DNA from 2 places in the Streptomyces kryoterrae genome. Region 2 is predicted to be linked to the other one. Evidence: riboswitches for the same ligand, from Rfam matches in the RefSeq annotation. Region 2 holds a riboswitch; the other holds the start of a gene.
The links. A riboswitch is a leader RNA that binds a small molecule or an ion and turns the genes downstream of it on or off. The one in region 2 is predicted to bind glycine.

Region 1 (11,729 bases), 5.6 Mb from region 2:
AGGTCATGGGTAATGAGGACGACCGCGGAGCCGAACTCCTTCTGCAGGTCCCGGATCAGGTCGAGGATCTGCGCCTGGACGGTCACGTCCAGGGCGGTGGTCGGCTCGTCCGCGATGAGCAGTTCGGGGTTGTTGACCAGCGCCATCGCGATCATCGCGCGCTGGCGCATACCGCCGGAGAACTCGTGCGGATAGCCGTCGACGCGCTTGTTGGGCTCGGGGATGCCGACCCGGTCGAGCATCTCGATCGCCCGGGTGCGGGCCACCTTCTTGCTGACGTCGTGGTGGACGCGGTACGCCTCCACGATCTGGTTGCCGATCGTGTAGTACGGGTGCATCGCGGACAGCGGATCCTGGAAGATCATCGCCATCTCACGGCCCCGCAGCTTGCGCACCTCGTCCGGGGCGGCGCCGACCAGTTCCTTGCCGTCCAGCCAGATCTCACCGGACATCTGCACGTTCTTGCCGCGTGCCCCGAGCCGGTGCAGGCCCATGATGGCCAGCGAGGTGACGGACTTGCCGGAGCCGGACTCGCCGACGATGGAGAGGGTCCTGCCCTTCTCCAGCTGGAAGCTGAGTCCGTCGACGGACTTGACCAGGCCGTCGTCGGTCGGGAAGTGGACCTTGAGGTCGCGGACTTCGAGGAAGGCACTGGGCGCGTTCGAGGGCGAGGGTTCGCCCACCGCGGCGCCGGTCCTGGACAGTTCGGTCACGAGAGCCTCACCCGCGGGTCGGCGGCCGCGTAGAGCAGGTCCACCAGAAGATTTGCGATCACGACGAAGAGAGCGGCGAGCAGGGTGACACCGAGGATCTTGGGCAGGTCGTTGTCGGTGATGCCCTGTACCGCGTACTGGCCGATGCCGGGCAGCGAGAACACGCTCTCGGTGATCACGGCTCCGCCGAGCAGCAGACCGAGGTCCATGCCGAAGATCGTGATGATCGGGGTCAGGGCGGCCCGCAGTCCGTGCTTGACCACGACCTTGCGCTCACGCAGGCCCTTGGAGCGTGCCGTACGGATGTAGTCCTCGTTCATCGTCTCCAGCATGCCCGAGCGGGTGAGCCGCGCGTAGATGGCGGAGTAGAGGAGAGCGAGCGAGCACCACGCGGGGAAGAGGGTGTTGGCCCATTCCGCGGGGTTCTCGGTGAACGGGACGTACGTGCGCCCGAAGATCGGCCACTGGTAGGTGAAGAGCAGCAGTGCGAGGTTGCCCGTGAAGAACATGGGCAGCGAGACGCCGGCGAGGGCGATGCCCATGAAGGTGCGGTCGAGGAACGAGCGCGGCTTGAGCGCGGAGACCACACCGGCCGTGACACCCGACACCAGCCAGAGCACCGCTGCACCGGCGGCCAGCGAGACCGTCACCGGAATGCGGGAGGTGAGCTCCGGCCAGACCGCCTGGTGGGTCTTGAAGGAGTAGCCGAAGCAGGGCGCGTCGCAGTGCGCCGTGGTGGGGCCGAGGTCGTAGGTGGCACCGACCACGATCCCCTTGATGAAGTGCCAGAACTGGGCGTAGAGGGGCTGGTCCAGTCCCAGGTTGTGCTTGACCGCGGCGATATCGGCCGCCGACGGGTTCTTCCCGATGTACTGCTGGGCCAGCGAGTCGGCGGTCTGACCGGCGAACCGCGGCAGTACGAAGAAGATGGCGAAGGTGACCGCGGTGACGACCAGCAGCAGGATCACTGCCGCGGCCATCCGGCGGAGGATGTACGAGATCACGGGGACCGGCGCTGGTGCCCGCGGGCCGCTAAGCCCGCGGGCACCAATGCCTTCACCTGCCTTCCGGGGCTACTTCTTGGTCGTGCCGATGTTGAGGTAGTCGTACTGACCGCTGAAGGCCGAGGAGGAGACGAGGTTGGTGAAGCCGGCCGGGCGGTACAGCAGGACCTTGAAGTAGGTCAGCGGAACGAGGGCTGCCTCGTCCATGGCCTTCTTGTCGACCTCGGTGTACTGGGCGTCACGCGCCGCCTTGTCCTCGGTGCCGATCGCCGTCTCCAGCGTCTTGTTGACATCGGGGTTGTCGAGCTGCGACAGGTTGGTGTTGCCGGACGCGCCGATCGCGTCACCGTGCAGGATCTGCTGCAGGAAGCCGTAGCCGGAAGGCCAGTCGGCACCCCACTGCATCATCATCAGACCGATGTTGTTCTTCTTGTCGAACTCGGGGACACCCGCGTTGTCGGTGAAGTACTTGCCCGACGGGTACTGCTTCAGGCTGGCGTTGATGCCGGCGGCCTTCAGCGAGTTGATGATCGCGGTGGCCGCGTCGATCTCCGCCGGGCGGTCGCTGCGCGCGGAGATGTTCGTGCTGATCGTCGTCTTGCCGCAGGCCTGGAGCTGCTCCTTGGCCTTGGCCACGTCGCCCTTGTTGCCGGTGGTGGCGTAGACGTCCGACTTCGCGTAGCCGGGGATGTCGGGCGGGAGGACGGTGGTGGCGATGTCACCGCGGATCGGGCCGCCCTCGGCGGTCTGCACCGAGACCTTGTCGACCGCGTACTCGACGGCCTTGCGGCAGGCGACGTTGTCGAACGGCGCGAGCTTGGTGTTGATCGCCAGGTAGACGAGACGGCCACCATAGGCGTTGTCGGTGTTGGCCTTCAGGTCGGCGGAGTTGACGACCTTTGCCTGCGTCGCGGCCTGGACACCCGTACCGCCCAGGTCGATGGCGTTACCGGCCAGGACGTCCTGGTCGATCGTCTCGGCGTTGACCTTCAGCTTGACGACGATCTTGTCCGGGTACTGCTTGCGCAGCGGGTCGGTCGACGCGTCCCAGTTCTTGTTGCGGACGAGGGTGACCTGCTTGCCGTCCTGGTAGCTCTCGAACTGGTACGAGCCCGAGGACACGATGCTCTTGACGTAGTCGACACCGGTGTCCTTGGCCTGCGGCACCGGAGCCGTCTGCGGCGTGGCGACCAGGTAGTCGAACTCCTGGAAGGCGCGGTTGAGCTTGAAGACGACCGTGGTGTCGTCCGGCGTCTCGATGGAGGCCAGGCCCCCGGCGCTCTTGTCCTTGTAGGGACCCTTGTACTTGTCGCCGCCGGCCAGGAACTGCTGGAAGTAGTTCGGGCCGAGGGAGAGCACGTCACGCGCGAAGTTGGAGCGCTCCACGGCATACTTCACGTCCTTCGACGTGATCGCCGTGCCGTCCTGGTACTTCAGGCCCGAACGCAGCTTGTACGTCCAGGTCTTGCCGCCGTCGGTCGGCACACCCGGGCTCGCCGCGAGGTCCGGGACCAGCTCGTTGCCCTTCTCGCCCGCGCCGGGCGTGAAGGTCATCAGCGGGCGGGCGTACAGCCGGCTGAGGTTGTACATGAACGCGTAGTACGTGTTGCCCGGGTCGAAGGAGTCCGGGACGTCGGAGTACTCGTAGGTGACCGTCCCGCCCTTCTTGGTCGAGGCGTTGACGACGTCCTTGGTCGCTGCGTTGGCCCCAGCCGACTTCGTTCCGTCATTGCCCTCGTTGTCATCGGCTTTGCTGCAGCCTGCAAGCAGCAGGCTCACAGAACCGATGGCCGCAACCGCGGCCAGCGCTGACCTTCGCATGATGGTCTGCTTCCTCCATTGTTGGAAATCTTGATGGACTCTCGGCGCAGCCGCTGATCAGCGGCTGCGCGGGTCGAGAGCGTCGCGGAGACCGTCGCCGAGCAGGTTGAACGCCAGCACGGTGACGAAGATCGCGAGGCCGGGCACGATCAGGAACTGCGGATCGACCTCGTAGTAGGTGACGGCCTCGCTGATCATCCCGCCCCATGACGCCTGCGGGGGCTGGATGCCGACGCCCAGGAAGCTCAGGCTGGCCTCGAAGAGGATGTTGGTCGGAATGAGCAGCGTCGAGTAGACGATGATCGGGCCGACCAGGTTCGGGAGCAGCTCGCGGAAGAGGATGTACGGCCCCTTCGCGCCCATCCCCCGGGAGGCGTCGACGAACTCGCGCTCGCGCAGGGCCAGGGTCTGGCCGCGGACGATGCGTCCCAGGTAGGGCCAGTTGAAGAAACCGATGATGAAGATCAGCACGCTGATGTGGAGCGGCAGCCCCTCAAGGCCGAACGCGCCGCCCTGGAGCGTGGCGGAGATGGCGATGGCGAAGAGCAGGAGGGGGAAGGCCAGGAAGGTGTCCATCAGTCGGCTGATGACCGTGTCGACCCGTCCACCGTAGTAGCCGGCCACCACACCGAGGACCGTGCCGATCACGTTGGACAGGATCGTCGCGCCGAACGCGACGACCAGCGAGACCCAGGAGCCCTCGATGATGCGGGTGGCGATGTCGCGCCCGAACTTCGGCTCGACACCGAGCGGGTGGTCCCAGCTCATGCCGCCGAAGCCGCTCGTGGGAAGGGAGCTGTTGGGGTCGATCAGATCCTGGTTGAAGGCGTTGGGATCGAGGCCGAACAGCGCCTGGATGGGCCGGGAGAGGACCGCGACCAGGACCAGCAGGATGACGATGACGCCACCGGCGACCGCCACCTTGTCCCTCTTGAACCGGGACCAGGCGATCTGCCCCAGGGAACGGCCCTCGATCTGCCCCTTGCCGGCACCGACGAGCACAGCCTCCGGCTGTACCTCGGTTGCCGCTGCGGTGGTCTCGATCGGTGCGGTCACAGTGACCCGACCCCTCTCGCCGGTGGTGACCGGCCTACGCCTGCCGCTGTCTGCGGCTTGATTCACTTGCTCGCCGGGTACGGGCCGCAGATGGTGCGGCCCGGGTAACCGACTGTTCGTTCCTGCTGACGATCCGTGCTGATTAGTCGACTTAGCCATGCGCTGCCGACCGCAGGATCGATGACCCCATCGTCTGACAGGCGAGTCTTCAGTGATTCGGCGATCACGTGAAAGACCTGTCGGCGAAAGTATGCGCAAACGTGATGCTGTCCTGTGGATTCCGTTATCCGAACAGCGGGTAACGCCCCTCGGACGCGGCGCAGTTGGTACAGAAGGGACATCCAAACCCTATCGCGACTATCCGTCGCTATCTACGCGCGGAGACCGTGGCGCGTGAGTTCGGCCGTACGTGTGAAGATCCACTCAGTAACGACCCCGCGCCGGCGGATACCCGTATCCACCGGCCGGAGCCTGCGGGGTCTGGGGCGGCGCGGCGATCGCGTGCGCCTCCCGGTCGTAGAACGGCCGGGCGTTCGCGCGCAGCCACATCACGACCGGGTCCCGCTCGTCCGACATCGCGACCGTCGACACCGGCAGCCCGTCGGGGACCGCGCCGATCGACTGCTGCATCATCGCGCGCACCGAGTCCACGGCGGGCGGCGACGTGTCGTACACGTCCAGCCCGATGGCCAGATACGGCGCGCCGAGCGCCGGCTGCACCCAGGCGCGGCGCAGGGAGCGGACCGCCGGGGTGCGGTGGGCGTTCTGCGAGAGGAGGGCGTAGAACTGCGGGATCTCGATGCCGGGTTCGGCCAGCCGCAGCGGGCCGGCGGGCTGGCGCTCCAGGCCCGCCGCGATCCGGCGCAGGTCGAGCCAGGGGATGCCGACGCCGCCACCCGGGGAGTGCGGGTTGAGCCAGAGGCCGTACTGGTCCGGGTAGAGGGTGCGGGCCACGTCGAGGCCGTCGACGACCTCGTACGACCTGTTCCAGCCGCTGACCGACAGTTCCTGGGCGGAGGTGACACAGGGCGCGTAGCCGTACCCGTCGACCTGCATGTTTCCGTACTGCGCGTCGGGGGAGCCGGCCTGGCCGTGCCAGAGCAGCATCCAGATCCGGCCGGAGGACGGGGTCGCGAGGGCGCGCAGGAGCGCCTCGTAGGCGTCGTAACGCCCGGGCGTGACTTGGCGCAGCATGTGCTCGACCTGACCGGCCGCGGCCGTGCCCGACGCGCTCACCATTACCGACCCTTCGTAACCCTGACCGAGTTGTGCGCTTCTTAGCTTAGGCGCTCCGCAGGGTAGGCCGGTGAGAGCTCGGGGCCTGGTGTTGTCGGCGGAGTGCGGGTGGTTCGTGGCTGGTCGCGGAGGTCTCCGCGTGCCTTGGGGGCGCTTTCAGTAGCCGTGTTGGTAGAAGGGGCGGACCCGCTCCCGCAGCCAGTCCGTCACCGGGTCCTGGGCTATGTCCAGGAAGACCAGGTTCACCGGCCAGGGGGAGGGTGTGTGGCCCAGTGCTCTGGCCAGGGCGTCCATCGGGATGGTGCGGGCCAGCGGGTCCCAGGGGGAGAGTTCGACGCCGACGAACATGACGGGGGCGGCCGTTTCGATCGCCGCCAGGCAGCGGCGGGCCGTCCGGACCACGCCCGTGCCCGCGAACTCCGTCGCCGCGGCGGTGAGGAAGGCGACCGGGTCCTCCTGCCAGTCGGGCTCGTAGAGGCGGACCCGTCCGCCGCCGACGCCGTCGAGGACGGTGCGGCCGGAGCGGCAGAGCTGGGCCACGGCCTGCGGGGGCAGCGGGACGCCGACCATGCCGTCCGGGTTCACGGCGATGCCGACCTGGGGCGGCAGGCCCCGGGCGAACTCGACGGCGGGGGCCACGGTGTACGACACATGGCCGCCGACGACCTGCCGGAACTGTTCCTCCGAGCTGAAGACCGGCACGTACGCCTGGCCCTGGATGTCCATCGTGGGCAGGTCGAGGGGGCCGGTGTAGGGGCCGCCGCCGGACGGGAGGGGGACCCAGACGAAGCTGCGGCCGAGGACCTCGACGATACGGGCGCCCGCGCCGGGGACCCCGAGGGAGGCCGAGAGCACCTCCTCCAGCTCGTTGCCGGGCCACCCGCCGTGCGAGTGCGGGTGTGCCTGTGCGGGGAAGCCCCCGGGAAAGTCCGGGGGAAAGTCCGCCGGGATGTCCATCTGCCTACCGCCTGCTGTGAACCGCTGTCATGAGTCCCTGGGTGGGAGTCCCTTAATGAGCAAAACCCTAACCGGCCCCGGCGACCACGGTGGTCAGTCCGCGAAGTCGATCCTGCGCAGGATGTCCGCCGCGTCGCGGTCGATCAGCACCGCCGAGCCGCAGCCCTCCGGCAGATTCCCCTTCTCCACCGAACGCAGCAGCCGCGAGGCGGCCTGGCGGTGACGCAGGAACGCGTACCGCGAGACGCCCCGGCCGCGTTCGCGCTGGCCCTCCAGTGCCTCGTCCGGGGTGACGTCGAGGAGGAGCAGATGCAGGGTGCCGCCCCGGCGGCGGGCCTCGCGGGCCAGCCAGCCGCGCACCCAGGCCTGCGTACCGCAGTCGTGCACGACGACGCCGGCGCCGGAGCGCAGGGCGCGGCGCAGTCCTGCGTAGTGGGCGAGGCGGACGAGGGGGCGGTAGACGGCGTACGGGAGGAAGGAGGGCGTACGGGCGTCCCAGTGGTCGCGGGTGTTCTGGGAGTCGATGCCGGTGGCGCGCACCGCCCGGCGCATCAGCGTGGACTTGCCGCTGCCGGGCAGGCCGGTGACCACGACGAGGTCGCGGGCGCCGAAGGTGAGGCCGTGCGGGCTGTGGCCCGAGCGCTCCCGCAGGTCGCGGATCACGGGTTCCGGGCGCGCGGCGCACGCCTCCCGGGCCGGGGCGGCCGGCTGGTTGGGCAGCGCGTCGGTCAGCGCGAGGGCCGAGGCCGTCGCGTACGCCGTAGTCCTGTTCACCGTGATCGTCCTCCCATGGGGGTCGGGAAGTACCGTCCCCGTCGAGTGTAAAGAGAAGGTAATACGCGGCGCCTCTCGGTTGGGTCCGCTTACTGCAACAGGCCTGCTACAGGGCGATATGCGCCCCTGCGGCGGGGCTGTGTCCCCCCTGTGAAGGGTCCCCCTGCCGTGCCGGGGGAATGCGTGCGATGATGTGCCCGCCAACTGCATACCGGCCGCTTGAATCCGCGCGGGAGAGTTCCGGGCACCTATGGGTACCCGGGCGCCGAAGGAGCAAGTCCCTCCCTTGAATCTCTCAGGCCCCGTTACCGCGCGGGCGAGGCACATCTGAAAAGCGGGCCGCGGGTCGTCGTGACCAGTGGCTCCACCCAAGGTGCAAGTCAGTGACCTGCGTTTTCACGCTTCCGGTCACGACGAACCTCTCAGGTTCCGATGACAGATGGGGAGGAACGACCTCGCCGTCATGCCCTGGGAGCACTACCGATGAGCAGCACCCCTCCGCGTACGACCGCGCTCGATGCCCTGCATCGTTCGCTCGGCGCCACCATGACCGACTTCGCCGGCTGGGACATGCCCCTGCGGTACGCCTCCGAGCGCGACGAGCATCTGGCCGTGCGCACGAAGGCCGGCCTCTTCGACCTCTCCCACATGGGCGAGATCACCGTGACGGGGGCGGAGGCCGCCGCTCTGCTGGACTACGCGCTGGTCGGCAACATCGCCTCCGTCGCCGTCGGGCGCGCCCGCTACACCATGATCTGCCGGGCCGACGGCGGCATCCTCGACGACCTGATCGTCTACCGCCTGGCCGAGACCGAGTACCTGGTCGTGGCCAACGCCGGCAACGCGCAGGTCGTGCTGGACGCCCTCGTCGAGCGGTCCGACGGCTTCGACGCGCTGGTCCGCGACGACCGGGACGCGTACGCGCTGATCGCCGTCCAGGGCCCGGAGGCCCCCGGCATCCTCGCCGCCCTCACCGACGCCGATCTCGACGGCCTGAAGTACTACGCGGGTCTGCCCGGCACGGTCGCCGGCGTCCCCGCCCTGATCGCGCGCACCGGATACACCGGCGAGGACGGCTTCGAGCTGTTCGTGGCGCCGGCTGACGCGGAGAAGGTGTGGCAGGCGCTGACCGACGCGGGCACCCCCGCCGGGCTCGTCCCCTGCGGTCTGTCCTGCCGGGACACGCTGCGCCTGGAGGCGGGCATGCCGCTGTACGGGCACGAGCTGACCACCTCCCTCACCCCCTTCGACGCCGGCCTCGGCCGGGTCGTCAAGTTCGAGAAGGCGGGCGACTTCGTGGGCCGCGCGGCCCTGCGCGAGGCCGCCGAGCGCGCTTCGTACGAGCCGCCGCGGGTACTCGTCGGCCTGGTCGCCGAGGGCCGGCGTGTCCCGCGCGCCGGGTACGCGGTCGTCGCCGGCGGCCGGGTGATCGGCGAGGTCACCTCGGGCGCCCCCTCCCCCACGCTCGGGAAGCCGATCGCGATGGCGTACGTCGACGCCACGCACTCGGCGCCGGGCACGGCGGGCGTGGGCGTGGACATCCGGGGCAGCCACGAGCCGTACGAGGTCGTGGCGCTGCCCTTCTACAGGCGCCGGAAGTAGCCACGGCTGTCGTCCCGGCCGGCCGCTCCGGCGTCAGACGCAACCCGATCCCGTATCCCGTGTCTCCTATCCCGTGTCCTGCCCGCTGACGGGCAGGCAGTTTCCCTGCGTAGCACCCCATGCATGACCAGTCCCCCGCGTACAGGAGAATTCAGGCCATGAGCAACCCCCAGCAGCTGCGCTACAGCAAGGAGCACGAGTGGCTGTCGGGCGCCGAGAACGGCGTCTCGACGGTCGGTATCACCGAGCACGCGGCCAACGCGCTCGGCGATGTCGTGTACGTCCAGCTTCCCGAGGTCGGTGCCGCGGTGACCGCGGGTGAGACCTGCGGTGAGCTGGAGTCGACCAAGTCCGTCAGCGACCTGTACTCCCCGGTCACCGGTGAGGTCACCGAGGTCAACGAGGACGTCTCCAACGACCCGTCGCTGGTGAACTCCGCCCCGTTCGAAGGCGGTTGGCTCTTCAGGGTGCGCGTCTCCCAGGAGCCGGGCGACCTGCTCTCCGCGGACGAGTACACCGCGTTCTCCGGCAGCTGAGCCCCAGGCACAAGGACGTAAGGACGTACTGACCCCATGTCGCTTCTGAACACTCCCCTGCACGAGCTCGACCCCGACATCGCCGCCGCCGTCGACGCCGAGCTGAACCGCCAGCAGTCCACCCTGGAGATGATCGCCTCGGAGAACTTCGCTCCGGTCGCGGTCATGGAGGCCCAGGGCTCGGTTCTCACCAACAAGTACGCCGAGGGCTACCCCGGCCGCCGCTACTACGGCGGCTGCGAGCACGTCGACGTCGCCGAGCAGATCGCGATCGACCGGGTCAAGGAGCTGTTCGGCGCCGAGTACGCCAACGTGCAGCCGCACTCGGGCGCCTCCGCCAACCAGGCCGCGCTGTTCGCGCTGGCCCAGCCCGGCGACACCATCCTCGGCCTGGACCTGGCCCACGGCGGCCACCTCACCCACGGGATGCGGCTGAACTTCTCCGGCAAGCAGTTCGACGTGGTCGCCTACCACGTGGACGAGGCCGGTCTGGTCGACATGGCGGAGCTGGAGCAGCTCGCCAAGGAGCACCGGCCGAAGGTGATCATCGCGGGCTGGTCGGCGTACCCGAGGCAACTGGACTTCGCGGAGTTCCGCCGGATCGCGGACGAGGTGGGCGCGTACCTCTGGGTCGACATGGCGCACTTCGCCGGTCTGGTCGCGGCGGGCCTGCACCCGAACCCGGTGCCGTACGCGGACGTGGTCACCTCCACCACGCACAAGACGCTGGGCGGGCCGCGCGGCGGCATCATCCTGGCGAAGAAGGAGTTCGCGAAGAAGCTGAACTCGTCCGTCTTCCCGGGCTTCCAGGGCGGCCCCCTGGAGCACGTGATCGCGGCGAAGGCGGTCTCCTTCAAGGTCGCGGCGAGCGACGAGTTCAAGGAGCGCCAGCGCCGTACGGTCGAGGGCGCGCAGATCCTCGCCGAGCGTCTGGTGCGCGCGGACGTCGGCGAGCACGGTGTGTCCGTCCTCTCCGGTGGTACGGACGTCCACCTGGTCCTCGTCGACCTGCGGAACTCCGAGCTGGACGGCAAGCAGGCGGAGGACCGTCTCCACGAGGTCGGCATCACCGTCAACCGGAACGCGATCCCGAACGACCCGCGCCCCCCGATGGTGACGTCGGGCCTGCGGATCGGCACCCCGGCGCTGGCCACCCGCGGCTTCACGACCGAGGACTTCACGGAGGTCGCGGACGTCATCGCCGAGACCCTCAAGCCGTCCTACGACGCCGACAGTCTGAAGGCCCGCGTGAAGGCGCTGGCCGACAAGCACCCGCTGTACCCCGGCCTGAACAAGTAGTACCCCTGGGGTGAGTGGGCTCCGCCCGGTGCGGAGCCCACCGCCCCCGTTCTGAGGAGTTCCCGTGGCCATCTCGGTCTTCGACCTGTTCTCGATCGGTATCGGCCCGTCCAGCTCCCACACGGTCGGCCCGATGCGCGCGGCGCGGCTGTTCGCCCGCCGGCTGCGCAACGAGGAGGTCCTCGGGGCGGTGGCGTCGGTCCGTGCGGAGCTGTACGGCTCGCTCGGCGCGACCGGACACGGTCACGGCACTCCCAAGGCGGTGCTGCTCGGCCTGGAGGGCGCCTCACCGCGCACGGTGGACGTCGAGGGCGCCGACGAACGGGTGGAGCAGATCAAGAAGTCGGGCCGGCTCAGGTTGCTGGCCGACCACGAGATCGGCTTCTCCTTCGACGACGACCTGGTCCTGCACCGCCGTAAGACACTCCCCTACCACGCGAACGGCATGACCCTCTGGGCGTACGACGCCTCAGGCGCCGAACTCCTCTCGAAGACGTACTACTCGGTGGGCGGCGGATTCGTCGTCGACGAGGACGCCGTGGGCGCGGACCGCATCAAGCTCGACGACACGGCCCTCAAGTACCCCTTCCGCACGGGCGACGAGCTGCTGCGTCTGACGCAGGAGACGGGTCTGTCGATCTCCGCGCTGATGCTGGAGAACGAGCGGGCCTGGCGCACGGAGGACGAGATCCGCTCCGGTCTGCTGGACATCTGGCGCGTGATGCAGACGT
Region 2 (11,729 bases):
GTGGTCGAGACCGACGGGCGATGGGTGATGGTTCTGCCCGACCCGGCGGAGGCCGTCACGCATCTGTGGGCCGAGGGGCCGGACGACGCTTCCGCTCAGGCACTGCTCGACGAGTGGTCCGCCGTCGTGGACGGTGCCGGTCGCTGAGTCGACGTCCACACGCGCGTGCCGGACGGGAGTTCCCCAAGGGGGCCTGTCCGGCACGCCGGTGGGGCCGTTCGGAGGCAGTGGTCGCGACGTGGGACGATGTGCGGCATGCCGCAGCAGCCCCCCGTTCGGAGCAACCCCACGAGCCGAACCCGCCCGGACGCGTCCATGTCGCTGCTCACCAACGTCATGGACCACAGCCTCGACGAGGGGTATGCCGAGGCCGCCGCGCGTCGGAAGGCCGCGGGTGACGGCGGGCTGCCGAAGCCGCTGAGAGCGAAGCTGGGTCTTGCCGCCGGGTTGGTTCTCGCGGCTCTCGTGGTGACCGTGGGGGCGGCTCAGGCGCGGATAGCGGCCCCCGTGATCGCCAAGGAGCGGGAAGAGCTGATCGACCGCATCGACCGGGAGACCGAGTCGGCCGACAAGCTGGAGAAGACGGTCGACCAGCTGCGCGACGACGTGAGCGCGCGGCAGCGTGCGGCGCTGAAGTCGGAGGGCGGCGGTGAACAGGCCGACCTGGTGGGCATCCTGTCAGGGGCGACCGAGGTGCACGGGCCGGGTGTCAAACTCGTCGTGGACGATGCGAAAGAAGCCGACAGCGGTGCCGGCGGGGATGCGCGGGAGACATCCGGGTTCTCCGACACCGGGCGGGTGCGCGACCGGGACATGCAGCGGGTGGTGAACGGGCTGTGGCAGTCGGGTGCCGAGGCCATCGCCATCAACGGGCAGCGGCTGACGGCGCTGTCGGCGATCCGGGCCGCGGGAGACGCGATACTGGTCGACAACAAGCCGCTGGTGCCGCCGTACACGGTGCTCGCGGTGGGGGACGGCAAGCGGCTGAGCAGCAGGTTCCAGGACAGCGCCGACGGACTGTATCTGCACGCGCTGCAGGAGAACTTCGACATCCGGACCAGCATCTCCGTGGAGAGCGACCTCCGGCTGCCCGCCGCACCGAGCGTGATCGTACGTACAGCACAGCCGAGAACAGAGACAGAGAAGGGCACATCGTGATCGCGGTACTGGGCCTCGTCGTGGGCGTCGTGGCGGGGTTGTTGGTCCGGCCCGAGGTGCCGGCGGTCGTGGAGCCTTACCTTCCCATCGCCGTCGTCGCGGCCCTGGACGCCGTGTTCGGCGGTCTGCGGGCGATGCTTGACGGGATCTTCGTCGACAAGGTCTTCGTGGTGTCGTTCCTGTCGAACGTCGTCGTGGCCGCGCTGATCGTCTTCCTGGGCGACAAGCTGGGCGTCGGCGCCCAGTTGTCCACCGGTGTCGTCGTGGTCCTCGGCATCCGTATCTTCTCCAATGCCGCGGCGATCCGCCGGCACGTCTTCCGGGCCTGACGCCGATGAGTGACAACGACAAGAACGACGCGAGCGACAAGCACCCCGAGGCGGGCGAGAAACGATTGCGCGAGGAACTGCCCGAGGAGGTCCCTGCCAAGCCCGCGGAGTCCTCGGACGCGCAGGCCCTTGACGTGGGGGCCGCGGTGGACGACGAGGAGACCGAGGCGTCCCTGACCGGCCGTCAGCGGCTGGGGAAGGGGCTGTGGCCGCCGCGGGTGACCCGGGCCCAACTCATCGTCGCTCTGCTGCTGTTCGGGCTGGGATTCGGGCTGGCGGTGCAGGTCGCGTCCACCAGTGACAACGACGGGGCGCTGCGCGGTGCGCGTCAGGAAGATCTCGTACGCATTCTTGATGAACTGGATGACCGTACGCAGCGTCTTGAGGACGAGAAGCGAGGTCTCGAAGATCAGCGGACCGAGTTGGAGAACAGCTCGGACCAGGCTGAGGAGGCCCGGAAGCAGACGGTCGAGAAGGAGCGCCAACTGGGCATCCTGGCGGGCACGGTGGCCGCGCAGGGGCCCGGGATCACGCTGACCATCGAGGACACGAAGGGAACGGTCGAAGCCGACATGCTGCTCGACGCGATCCAGGAGTTGCGTGCGGCCGGTGCCGAGGCGATCCAGGTCAACGGTGTACGGGTTGTCGCGGGAACCTTTCTGGCGGACGAGGACGGTGGGGGAGTGAGCGTCGACGGGAACAAGATCGACACTCCCTATCGTTTCAAGGTCATCGGCAAGCCGCAGGACCTCGAGCCGGCGCTCAACATCCCCGGAGGTGTGGTGCAGACTCTGGAGAAGGAGCAGGCCACGGTTACCGTGGAGCGGGTGGGCAAGATCGTCGTGGACGCCTTGCGAGCGGCGAAGCAGCCTGACTACGCTCGGTCGTCCTCCCAGTGAACCGGGGGTGCATGGGGGCTGTCCGGGGAGGGCATGAGGTTGCGGGGGGTCGGCGCACCGAATGGGTGGTGCGTGGTGGAAACTGTCAGGTGGCGACGGACGTTGTGAAGATGTCCGGGTCTACCGGTAGGTGCAGTCAGGGTTCGTCCTGCCCCACGGGCGGGTCTGTTTCGGTCAAGGGGAATCGCCCGTGAAGTTGTTTGCGAAGTTGTTCGGCAAGAGCGCGCGAGAGGGCAACAGCGACAACGCGACAGCCCGCCATCGCGCACAGCCCGACGCGGACGGCCAGCGTCCGCTGTTCCGGGATCAGGTCGGCGGTCCGGGCGGTGACGTTCCTGGAGGTCAGGGCGCGCCGTCTGTTGACCCTGCCCAGTCCGGGCGCATAGGTTTCGGGGAACCGTCAACCTCAAGTTCGGGTGGAGAGTTTTCCTCCGATCCGTATGCGTCCCATGCCCCGGCGGGGCAGCCGCGGCAGGAGGATCCGTCGATGTCGGCCCTGGTGTGTACGAGGTGCGGTAACCGCAACGCGGAGAACAGCCGCTTCTGTTCCAACTGTGGTGCGCCGCTGCGGGCCGGGGTCACTCCCGAGCGTCCGTCGGAGACGACGTCCACGATCTCCATCTCCGGCATCGAGGCGTACGACGCCGAGGTCACCGGTCAGACACAGATGCCGATGCTCTCGCCCGAGGCGCAGGCCGCGGTGGACGCGCTGCCGCTCGGGTCGGCACTTCTGGTGGTGCGCCGTGGCCCGAACTCGGGCAGTCGTTTCCTCCTGGACAGTGAGCTGACCACGGCCGGGCGTCATCCACAGAGCGACATCTTCCTGGACGACGTGACCGTGTCGCGTCGGCACGTGGAGTTCCGCCGGGGCCAGGACGGCTTGTTCACGGTCGCCGACGTGGGCAGCCTCAACGGCACCTACGTCAACCGCGAGCGGATCGACCAGGTCGCCCTGTCGAACGGTGACGAGGTTCAGATCGGCAAGTACCGACTGGTGTTCTATGCGAGCCAGCGGGGCTACTGACCCTCCTCCGGACTGAGTCCGGGGGGATTCCCCAGGGAAGGTCCATGCTTCAAACACCGAGCGGCGGTGCCGGACACGGCATCGCCGCCGCGGACAGTGGGCTGATGAGCATCGGCACAGTGCTGAACGCCCTGCGCGACGAGTTCCCCGAAGTCACCATCTCCAAGATCCGATTCCTGGAGTCGGAGGGGCTCATCGAGCCGCAGCGGACACCGTCGGGGTACCGCAAGTTCAGTCCGGAGGACGTCGAGCGTCTCGGCCATGTCCTGAGAATGCAGCGGGACCACTATCTGCCGCTCAAGGTGATCAGGGAGTACCTGGACGCCATGGGGCGTGGGGAGGCTGTCCCGCTCCCCACCGTGGGCCGGCAGCGGGACGGTGAGCCGGTTCTGGAGGCGGAAGGACCCACCGCGGTCCGGATCGGCCGCGCCGAGCTGCTCGCCGCCGCCGAGATCGGTGACGAGGAACTCGAGGAGTGGCAGTCGTACGGGCTGGTCGCGCCGCTGCCGGACGGTGCGTACGACGCGGAGACGGTCACCGTCGCCGCGCTCGTCGCCGAGCTGGGGCGGTTCGGGATCGAGCCGCGGCATCTGCGGGTGATGAAGGCCGCCGCCGACCGCGAGGCCGGCCTGGTCGACCAGGTGGTGGCTCCCCTCAAGCGCCATCGCAATCCGCAGACCAGGGCCCTCGCGGAGGCGCGCAGCAAGGAACTGTCGGGGCTCACGGTGAAGCTGCACGCGGCCCTGGTGCGGATCGCGCTGGGAGTGCGGCAGCCCTGAGCGCGGAGGGTCGCCGGAGGGCGGATCGGTCACCCGTTCCGTGCCCGACTACCCAAACATCCCGGGCACGGCCTAGGGTTGCTGTGTGAACGAGCTCGATGTCGTAGGTGTCCGGGTCGAAATGCCCTCCAACCAACCGATCGTGCTCCTGCGTGAAGTGGGAGGCGACCGCTACCTTCCCATCTGGATCGGACCGGGTGAGGCGACGGCGATCGCCTTCGCCCAGCAGGGCATGGCCCCCGCACGACCGCTGACCCACGACCTGTTCAAGGACGTGCTGGAGGCCGTCGGCCAGGAGCTCACCGAGGTGCGCATCACGGACCTGCGCGAGGGTGTCTTCTACGCGGAGCTGGTGTTCGCCAGCGGAGTCGAGGTGAGCGCCCGTCCGTCCGACGCCATAGCGCTGGCGCTGCGTACCGGTACGCCGATCTACGGCAGCGACGGAGTACTTGACGACGCAGGGATCGCGATCCCGGACGAGCAGGAGGACGAGGTGGAGAAGTTCCGCGAGTTCCTCGACCAGATCTCTCCCGAGGACTTCGGGACCAACAGCCAGTGAGCCGCGACAGCGACGGCTGACGAGGCTCGGGCCGCCCCACGGACCCACTGGTCGGTGGGGCGCGTCTTTTGGCCCGCGATGTCACGGATGATGGCAATTGTCAGCGGCGTGTGAGAGCGTCCTGCGGCCGACGCGGAGCACATTCGGCTAGCCTTTCCCCGCGGTGGGGTACGGGAAACCACTCCTTGGGTGATTATCACTCGGCGTGCCGAGTGTGGCGATCGTTGACGCACCCCTGGTGACTGCCTACCGTCGAGAAGGCAGTTCAAGGACGGAGGTCGGCGTGAGAAGCAGCGGCGACGGTACGGCTGGGGGTGCCCCCGGACGCGGTCTGGGGGAGAGCGGCCCGTACCCTCCCCCAGACTCTCGGCTCCGCTCGAGCTGGGGGAACCCTCATCACGGCAGCGCGGCCGATCACGTTCCACAGCGGCCGACGGCTGTAACAGGCAGCGGAGGGGCGACTTCCATGGCGTCCGAGGAGATCGGCTACCGCGGCCCGACGGCGTGCGCGGCGGCCGGCATCACCTACCGGCAGTTGGACTACTGGGCGCGCACCGGCCTGGTCGAGCCGAGCGTGCGGCCCGCGCACGGATCGGGGACGCAGCGGCTCTACAGCTTCCGGGACGTTGTGGTCCTGAAGATCGTCAAGCGCTTTCTCGACACCGGTGTCTCGCTGCAGAACATCCGTACGGCGGTCCAGCATCTCCGGGCGTGTGAGTTCCGGGATCTGGAGCGGATGACGCTGATGAGCGACGGCGCGACGGTCTACGAGTGCACTTCCCCCGACGAGGTGCACGCGCTGCTCCAGGGCGGGCAGGGCATTTTCGGTATCGCCGTCGGCGTGGTGTGGCGGGATGTGGAAAGCGCTCTCTCGCAGTTGCACGGGGAGCGCGTCGACACCGGCGAGACGCTCGTCGGGCTCAATCCCACGGACGAACTGGCGCGGCGGCGCAACCGGGCGGTCTGAGCGGCGCTCCTGGGTTCCGGGGCATTGTCAGTGGCGTAGGGCAGCATCGGTGATGTGAGAAACGCGCCCACGATCCTGCATCTCGACATGGACGCCTTCTTCGCCTCGGCGGAGCAGGCGTCCAAGCCGAGTCTGCGTGGGAAGGCCGTTGTCGTGGGCGGGCTCGGGCCGCGCGGGGTGGTGGCCACCGCGTCGTACGAGGCCCGTGTGTTCGGGGTGCACTCCGCGATGCCGATGGCGCAGGCGCGCAGACTCGCGCCGAACGCCGCCTATCTCGTGCCCCGGGGCGGGTTCTACAAGGTGATCAGCGAGCAGGTCATGGGGCTCCTGCACGCCCTGTCGCCCCTGGTGGAGCCATTGAGCCTGGACGAGGCGTTCGTGGACCTGGAGGCCGGTGAGGCGGCCTGGGACGAGGCGTCGGCGCGGCTTGCCGGTACCAGGCTGCGCGCGGACATACGAGCGGTCACGGGGCTCACGGGATCGGTGGGGCTCGCCGCCTCCAAGATGCTCGCGAAGATCGCCTCGGAGCAGGCCAAGCCGGACGGGCTGGTCGTGATCGAACCGGGGACCGAGCGGGCGCTGCTCGGGCCCATGTCGGTGCGGACCCTGCCGGGGGTCGGCCCGGCGACCGGGGACCATCTGCGGCGGGCCGGCATCAGCACGGTCGACGAACTGGCCGAGGCGGGCGAGGCCGAACTCGTACGGCTGCTGGGGAAGGCGCACGGTCACGCGCTGTACGCGATGGCGCTGGCGCACGACGAGCGGCCCGTGGTGTCCGCGCGGGAGACCAAGTCCGTGTCGGTCGAGGACACCTACGACGTGGACATCCACGACCGGGTCCGGGTGGGGACGGAGGTGCAGCGGTTGGCGGACCGGTGTGTGCGTCGGCTGCGCGGTGCCGGGCTGTCCGGGCGGACCATCGTCCTCAAGGTGCGGCGGTACGACTTCTCCACGCTGACCCGGTCCGAGACGCTCCGGGGGCCCACGGACGACCCCGGGGTGGTGCGGGAGGCGGCGGCCCGGCTCCTGGAGGCGGTGGACACCACCGGGGGAGTCCGGCTGCTCGGGGTCGGGGTGAGCGGCCTCGCCGACTACACGCAGGAGGATCTGTTCGCCCAGGCCGCCGGGGAGTTGGCGGCACTCGAGCCGGTGGAGGAGGCCGAGCGCGAGGGTGGGGAACGGCAGGAGGAGCAGCCCGTCGAGCGGCACTGGACCACCGGGCACGACGTACGGCATGCCGACTTCGGGCATGGATGGGTGCAGGGGAGTGGGCTGGGGCGGGTCACCGTCCGGTTCGAGACGCCGGAAGCGGAACAGCCGGGGCGGGTGCGTACGTTCCGGACCGACGATCCCGCACTGGAGCCGGCGGACCCGCTGCCGTTGGTGACCCTCGCGCCGCGAGGACCCGACGGTCCGGATGAGGAGTTGTCGGATCAGGCGTCCTCCGTGCCCGCCAGCCTGCCGAAGTCGTGGTCCGGGAACGGGGGAGGGGGCGCCACGTCGAGGCCGTAGTGGTGGTAGAGCTGCAGTTCCTGCTCGGGGGAGAGGTGGCGGCCCACGCCGAAGTCGGGAGCGTCCTTGATCAGAGCCCGCTCGAAGGGGATGCGCAGTGTGCCGTCGACCAGTTCGCTGGGTTCCAGGGGCACGAAGGCGTCCCTGCTGAACAGCCCTGTCCTTATGGCCGCCCACTCCGGCACTCCGGTCGCGTCGTCGAGATAGATCTCGTCGATCGTGCCGATCTTGGCGCCGTTGCGGTCGAAGGCCTTGCGGCCGATCAGGTTGCGCGGATCGATGTCGGTCTGCACGGGCCCTCCCAATGGTCGCAAATCATCCGTAAGCACTACAAAAGAGTACTTCGGGGAAGGCGGCCACTCGAAGGTGTGTGTGAGGCCCGCTGATAGGCTGGCCAGTGGCTGCTGACCCCGTGCGGGAGAGTCCTCCGGAACCTCGGAGGGCGCCGAAGGAGCAAATCCTCCCCGGAATCTCTCAGGCCCCTGTACCGCACGGACGAGGTCACTCTGGAAAGAAGAGCGGAAGCCGACGGCTTTCGCTCTCACCGACGGTGAAAGCCGGGACGTCAGTGCGTTGGCGGCCCGGTGAAGCTCTCAGGTTGAGATGACAGAGGGGGAGGCCGTTCGGGCACCCCTGCCGTGGTGCCCCTCGAAGGTCGCGACGACCAGGAGGCCTCCGTAATGACCGCCCACCGCACTCCGCTCGCCGTACTCGAACAGGGAACGCCCTTCGAGCGGCGTCATATCGGGCCGGACCACGAGGACCGGGCCAAGATGCTCGCGCAGGTCGGATACGGCTCGCTCGACGAGCTGACGGCCGCCGCGGTCCCGGATGTGATCAGGAACGCCGACGCCCTCGATCTGCCGGGTGCCCGTACCGAGGCCGAGGTGCTGGCCGAGCTGCGGTCGCTGGCCGACCGGAACCAGGTGCTGGCGTCCATGATCGGACTCGGGTACTACGGGACCTTCACCCCGCCGGTCATCCTGCGGAACGTGATGGAGAACCCCGCCTGGTACACCGCGTACACGCCGTACCAGCCGGAGATCTCGCAGGGGCGCCTCGAAGCGCTGCTGAACTTCCAGACGATGGTCGCCGACCTCACCGGGCTGCCCACCTCCGGTGCCTCGCTGCTCGACGAGGGCACCGCTGCCGCCGAGGCGATGGCGCTGTCGCGGCGCATGGGCAAGAACAAGAAGGGGCTCTTCCTCGTCGACGCGGACGCCCTGCCGCAGACCATCGCCGTGATCGAGACACGTGCCGAGCCCGTCGGTGTCGAGGTCGTCGTCGCCGACCTGAGCGCGGGCATCCCGGACGACATCGCCGGGCGCGAGATCAACGGTGTGCTCCTTCAGTACCCGGGCGCCTCTGGTGCCGTACGGGATCTGAAGCCCGTCGTCGAGCAGGCGCACGGGCTCGGCGCCGTGGTCACCGTCGCCGCCGACCTGCTCGCCCTGACGCTGCTGACCTCGCCCGGTGAGTTCGGCGCGGACATCGCGGTCGGCACTACCCAGCGGTTCGGCGTGCCGATGGGCTTCGGCGGGCCGCACGCCGGATACATGGCCGTGCGCGAGCAGTTCGCGCGCAGCCTGCCCGGGCGGCTCGTGGGTGTCTCCGTGGACGCGGACGGGCACAAGGCGTACCGGCTGGCCCTGCAGACGCGGGAGCAGCACATCCGCCGCGAGAAGGCGACCAGCAACATCTGTACGGCCCAGGTCCTGCTGGCCGTGATGGCAGGCATGTACGCCGTCCACCACGGGCCCAAGGGGCTGCGGACCATCGCCCGGCGCACCCACCGGTACGCCACGATCCTCGCCGCGGGGCTGACGGCGGGCGGCGTCGAGGTCGTCCACGGGGCCTACTTCGACACGCTCACCGTGCGGGTGCCCGGCAAGGCCGGCGAGGTCGCCGCCGCCGCGAGGGAACACGGGGTCAATGTGCACCTCGTCGACGCCGACCGGCTGTCCGTCTCCTGCGACGAGACCACCAACCGGGCTCAACTGGGCGCCGTGTGGACCGCGTTCGGGGTCGAGGGCGACATCGAGGCGCTCGACGCGGACGCCGAGGACACGCTGCCGGAGGCGCTGCTGCGCACCGACGAGATCCTCACGCACCCCGTCTTCCACGAGTACCACTCCGAGACCGCGATGCTGCGCTACCTGCGCCGGCTCGCCGACCGTGACTACGCGCTCGACCGGGGCATGATCCCGCTGGGCTCGTGCACCATGAAGCTCAACGCGACCACGGAGATGGAGCCGGTCACCTGGCCCGAGTTCGGCCAGCTGCACCCCTTCGCGCCCGCCGAGCAGGCGCAGGGCTACCTCACGCTCATCCGTGAACTGGAGGAGCAGCTCGCCGAGGTCACCGGGTACGACAAGGTGTCGCTCCAGCCGAACGCCGGTTCGCAGGGCGAGCTGGCCGGGCTGCTCGCCGTACGCGGATACCACCGTGCCAACGGCGATGAGCAGCGGACGGTCTGTCTGATCCCGTCGTCCGCGCACGGGACCAACGCGGCCAGTGCCGTCATGGCCGGCATGAAGGTCGTCGTCGTGAAGACCGCCGGGGACGGTGAGATCGACGTCGAGGATCTGCGGGCGAAGATCGAGCAGTACCGGGACGAGCTTTCGGTTCTGATGATCACGTACCCGTCCACGCACGGTGTGTTCGAGGAGCATGTCGCCGACATCTGCGCCCAGGTGCACGAGGCCGGCGGGCAGGTGTACGTCGACGGGGCCAACCTCAACGCGCTGGTGGGGCTTGCCAAGCCGGGGCACTTCGGCGGGGATGTCTCGCACCTGAATCTGCACAAGACGTTCTGCATCCCGCACGGGGGCGGCGGTCCCGGCGTGGGCCCGGTGGGGGTACGGGAGCACCTCGCACCCTATCTGCCCAACCACCCCCTGCAGCCCGCGGCCGGGCCCGAGACCGGTGTGGGGCCGATCTCGGCGGCGCCCTGGGGTTCCGCGGGCATTCTGCCGATCTCGTGGGCGTACGTCCGGCTGATGGGCGGTGACGGTCTCAAGCGGGCCACACAGGTGGCCGTGCTGAGCGCCAACTACATCGCCAAGCGGCTGGAGCCGCACTACCCGGTGCTCTACACCGGGCCCGGTGGGCTGGTCGCGCACGAGTGCATCATCGATCTGCGGCCGATCAGCAAGGCGACGGGCGTGAGCGTCGACGACATCGCCAAGCGGCTGATCGACTACGGCTTCCACGCGCCGACGATGTCGTTCCCGGTGGCCGGGACGCTGATGATCGAGCCGACCGAGTCCGAGGACCTGGGGGAGCTGGACCGGTTCTGCGCGGCGATGATCGCCATTCGCGGTGAGATCGAGAAGGTCGGCGCGGGCGGCTGGCCGGCCGGCGACAACCCGCTGCGGAACGCCCCGCACACCGCCGCCGCGCTCGGCGGGGAGTGGACGCACGCCTACACGCGCGAGGAGGCGGTCTTCCCGGCCGGGGTCTCGGCGGCGGACAAGTACTGGCCGCCGGTGCGCCGGATCGACCAGGCCTTCGGTGACCGGAACCTGGTCTGTTCCTGCCCGCCGCTGGACGCCTACGAGGAGTAGTCACCCTCGGACATGCGTCGGGGCCGGTTCGCAGCAGGTGTCTGCGGGCCGGCCCCTCTTCGTCTGTTCAGTTGTTCGGGCAGTCGCTGCGGGCAGTCGCTCCTGACGTCGGGAGGCTGCCCTTCGTCCGTGTGCGCGGCCGTCAGGCTGCCGTCATCGCCGCTGGGCGGTGCGGGGCGATGATCTGACCGTCGGGCAGGAGCTCACCGGTGTCCTCGAAGAGGAGGACGCCATTGCACAGCAGGCTCCATCCCTGTTCCGGGTGGTGCGCCATGAGTCGGGCTGACTCCCGGTCGGTGGAGTGAGCTGTCGGGCACGGCGGCTGGTGCTGGCACATTGATGGGATCTTTCGCTCTGTCATGGAGTGTGAGATGGCTGTGGTGTCTGTTTTGCGGCTCGAAGCACTGTTCATGGCCGCTCCCCGTTGTGATAAATCGTTTCGAACCCAGTGTTGCCCCACGGGCGTCAATCCGCAGGTATTTAGCCGTACCACTTCTCACAGGTTCAAGACGCATCACCCGGGCGGACGGTTCAGCCCAACTGGGCTGTCCCTTTGGGTGGTTCCTGATGGCCGGATAGGGCTAGTCCGGGCGGGGGCAAACCCTTGGCGGCTCGTACGAGCGTAATCGCGCGCGAAAGAGCAACGTACCCCGCCGCCGGGAATTCGGCGGCGGGGTACGTGGGAATACGGAGAGTGTCGTCTCGTGTGCGGTCAGGCGGGGGAACTCAGCAGCGGGGCCGGAGTCACCCGATGGGTCAGCACCGGCAGCAGTTCGGCGACCCGGTGTGGACGGTGGGCCGCGATACCCGGCGGGGCCGGCGCCAGCGGGACGAGCAGGTCGGTCGCGGCGGGGTGGCCCTCGGCTCCGTCGGCGGTGATGTCGCCGTGCAGCCAGAGCGTGAGCATGTACAGCCCTGGGACGGACAGCAGGCGCG

Region 1: another riboswitch for glycine. It lies ahead of gcvT (glycine cleavage system aminomethyltransferase GcvT); the one in region 2 lies ahead of gcvP (aminomethyl-transferring glycine dehydrogenase).

Annotation. Positions count from the first base shown of each region.
Region 1 covers NZ_CM133358.1:2,980,551-2,992,279, forward strand. The annotation lists gene ACW4TU_RS12490 (ABC transporter ATP-binding protein) at 1-713, opposite strand, end outside; gene ACW4TU_RS12495 (ABC transporter permease) at 710-1,717, opposite strand; gene ACW4TU_RS12500 (ABC transporter substrate-binding protein) at 1,787-3,538, opposite strand; gene ACW4TU_RS12505 (ABC transporter permease) at 3,596-4,594, opposite strand; gene ACW4TU_RS12510 (enhanced serine sensitivity protein SseB C-terminal domain-containing protein) at 5,018-5,830, opposite strand; gene ACW4TU_RS12515 (enhanced serine sensitivity protein SseB) at 5,987-6,787, opposite strand; gene ACW4TU_RS12520 (AAA family ATPase) at 6,881-7,561, opposite strand; glycine riboswitch at 7,782-7,882, shown strand; glycine riboswitch at 7,883-8,010, shown strand; gene gcvT (glycine cleavage system aminomethyltransferase GcvT) at 8,045-9,163, shown strand; gene gcvH (glycine cleavage system protein GcvH) at 9,322-9,699, shown strand; gene glyA (serine hydroxymethyltransferase) at 9,736-10,998, shown strand; gene ACW4TU_RS12540 (L-serine ammonia-lyase) at 11,063-11,729, shown strand, end outside.
Region 2 covers NZ_CM133358.1:8,595,972-8,607,700, forward strand. The annotation lists gene ACW4TU_RS38195 (sugar phosphate nucleotidyltransferase) at 1-147, shown strand, start outside; gene ACW4TU_RS38200 (DUF881 domain-containing protein) at 256-1,158, shown strand; gene ACW4TU_RS38205 (small basic family protein) at 1,155-1,487, shown strand; gene ACW4TU_RS38210 (DUF881 domain-containing protein) at 1,493-2,386, shown strand; gene ACW4TU_RS38215 (FHA domain-containing protein) at 2,517-3,410, shown strand; gene ftsR (transcriptional regulator FtsR) at 3,455-4,189, shown strand; gene ACW4TU_RS38225 (bifunctional nuclease family protein) at 4,275-4,748, shown strand; gene ACW4TU_RS38230 (MerR family transcriptional regulator) at 5,032-5,715, shown strand; gene ACW4TU_RS38235 (DNA polymerase IV) at 5,770-7,227, shown strand; gene ACW4TU_RS38240 (PRC-barrel domain-containing protein) at 7,149-7,520, opposite strand; glycine riboswitch at 7,633-7,727, shown strand; gene gcvP (aminomethyl-transferring glycine dehydrogenase) at 7,908-10,793, shown strand; gene ACW4TU_RS38250 (DUF5999 family protein) at 10,936-11,130, opposite strand; gene ACW4TU_RS38255 (hypothetical protein) at 11,506-11,729, opposite strand, start outside.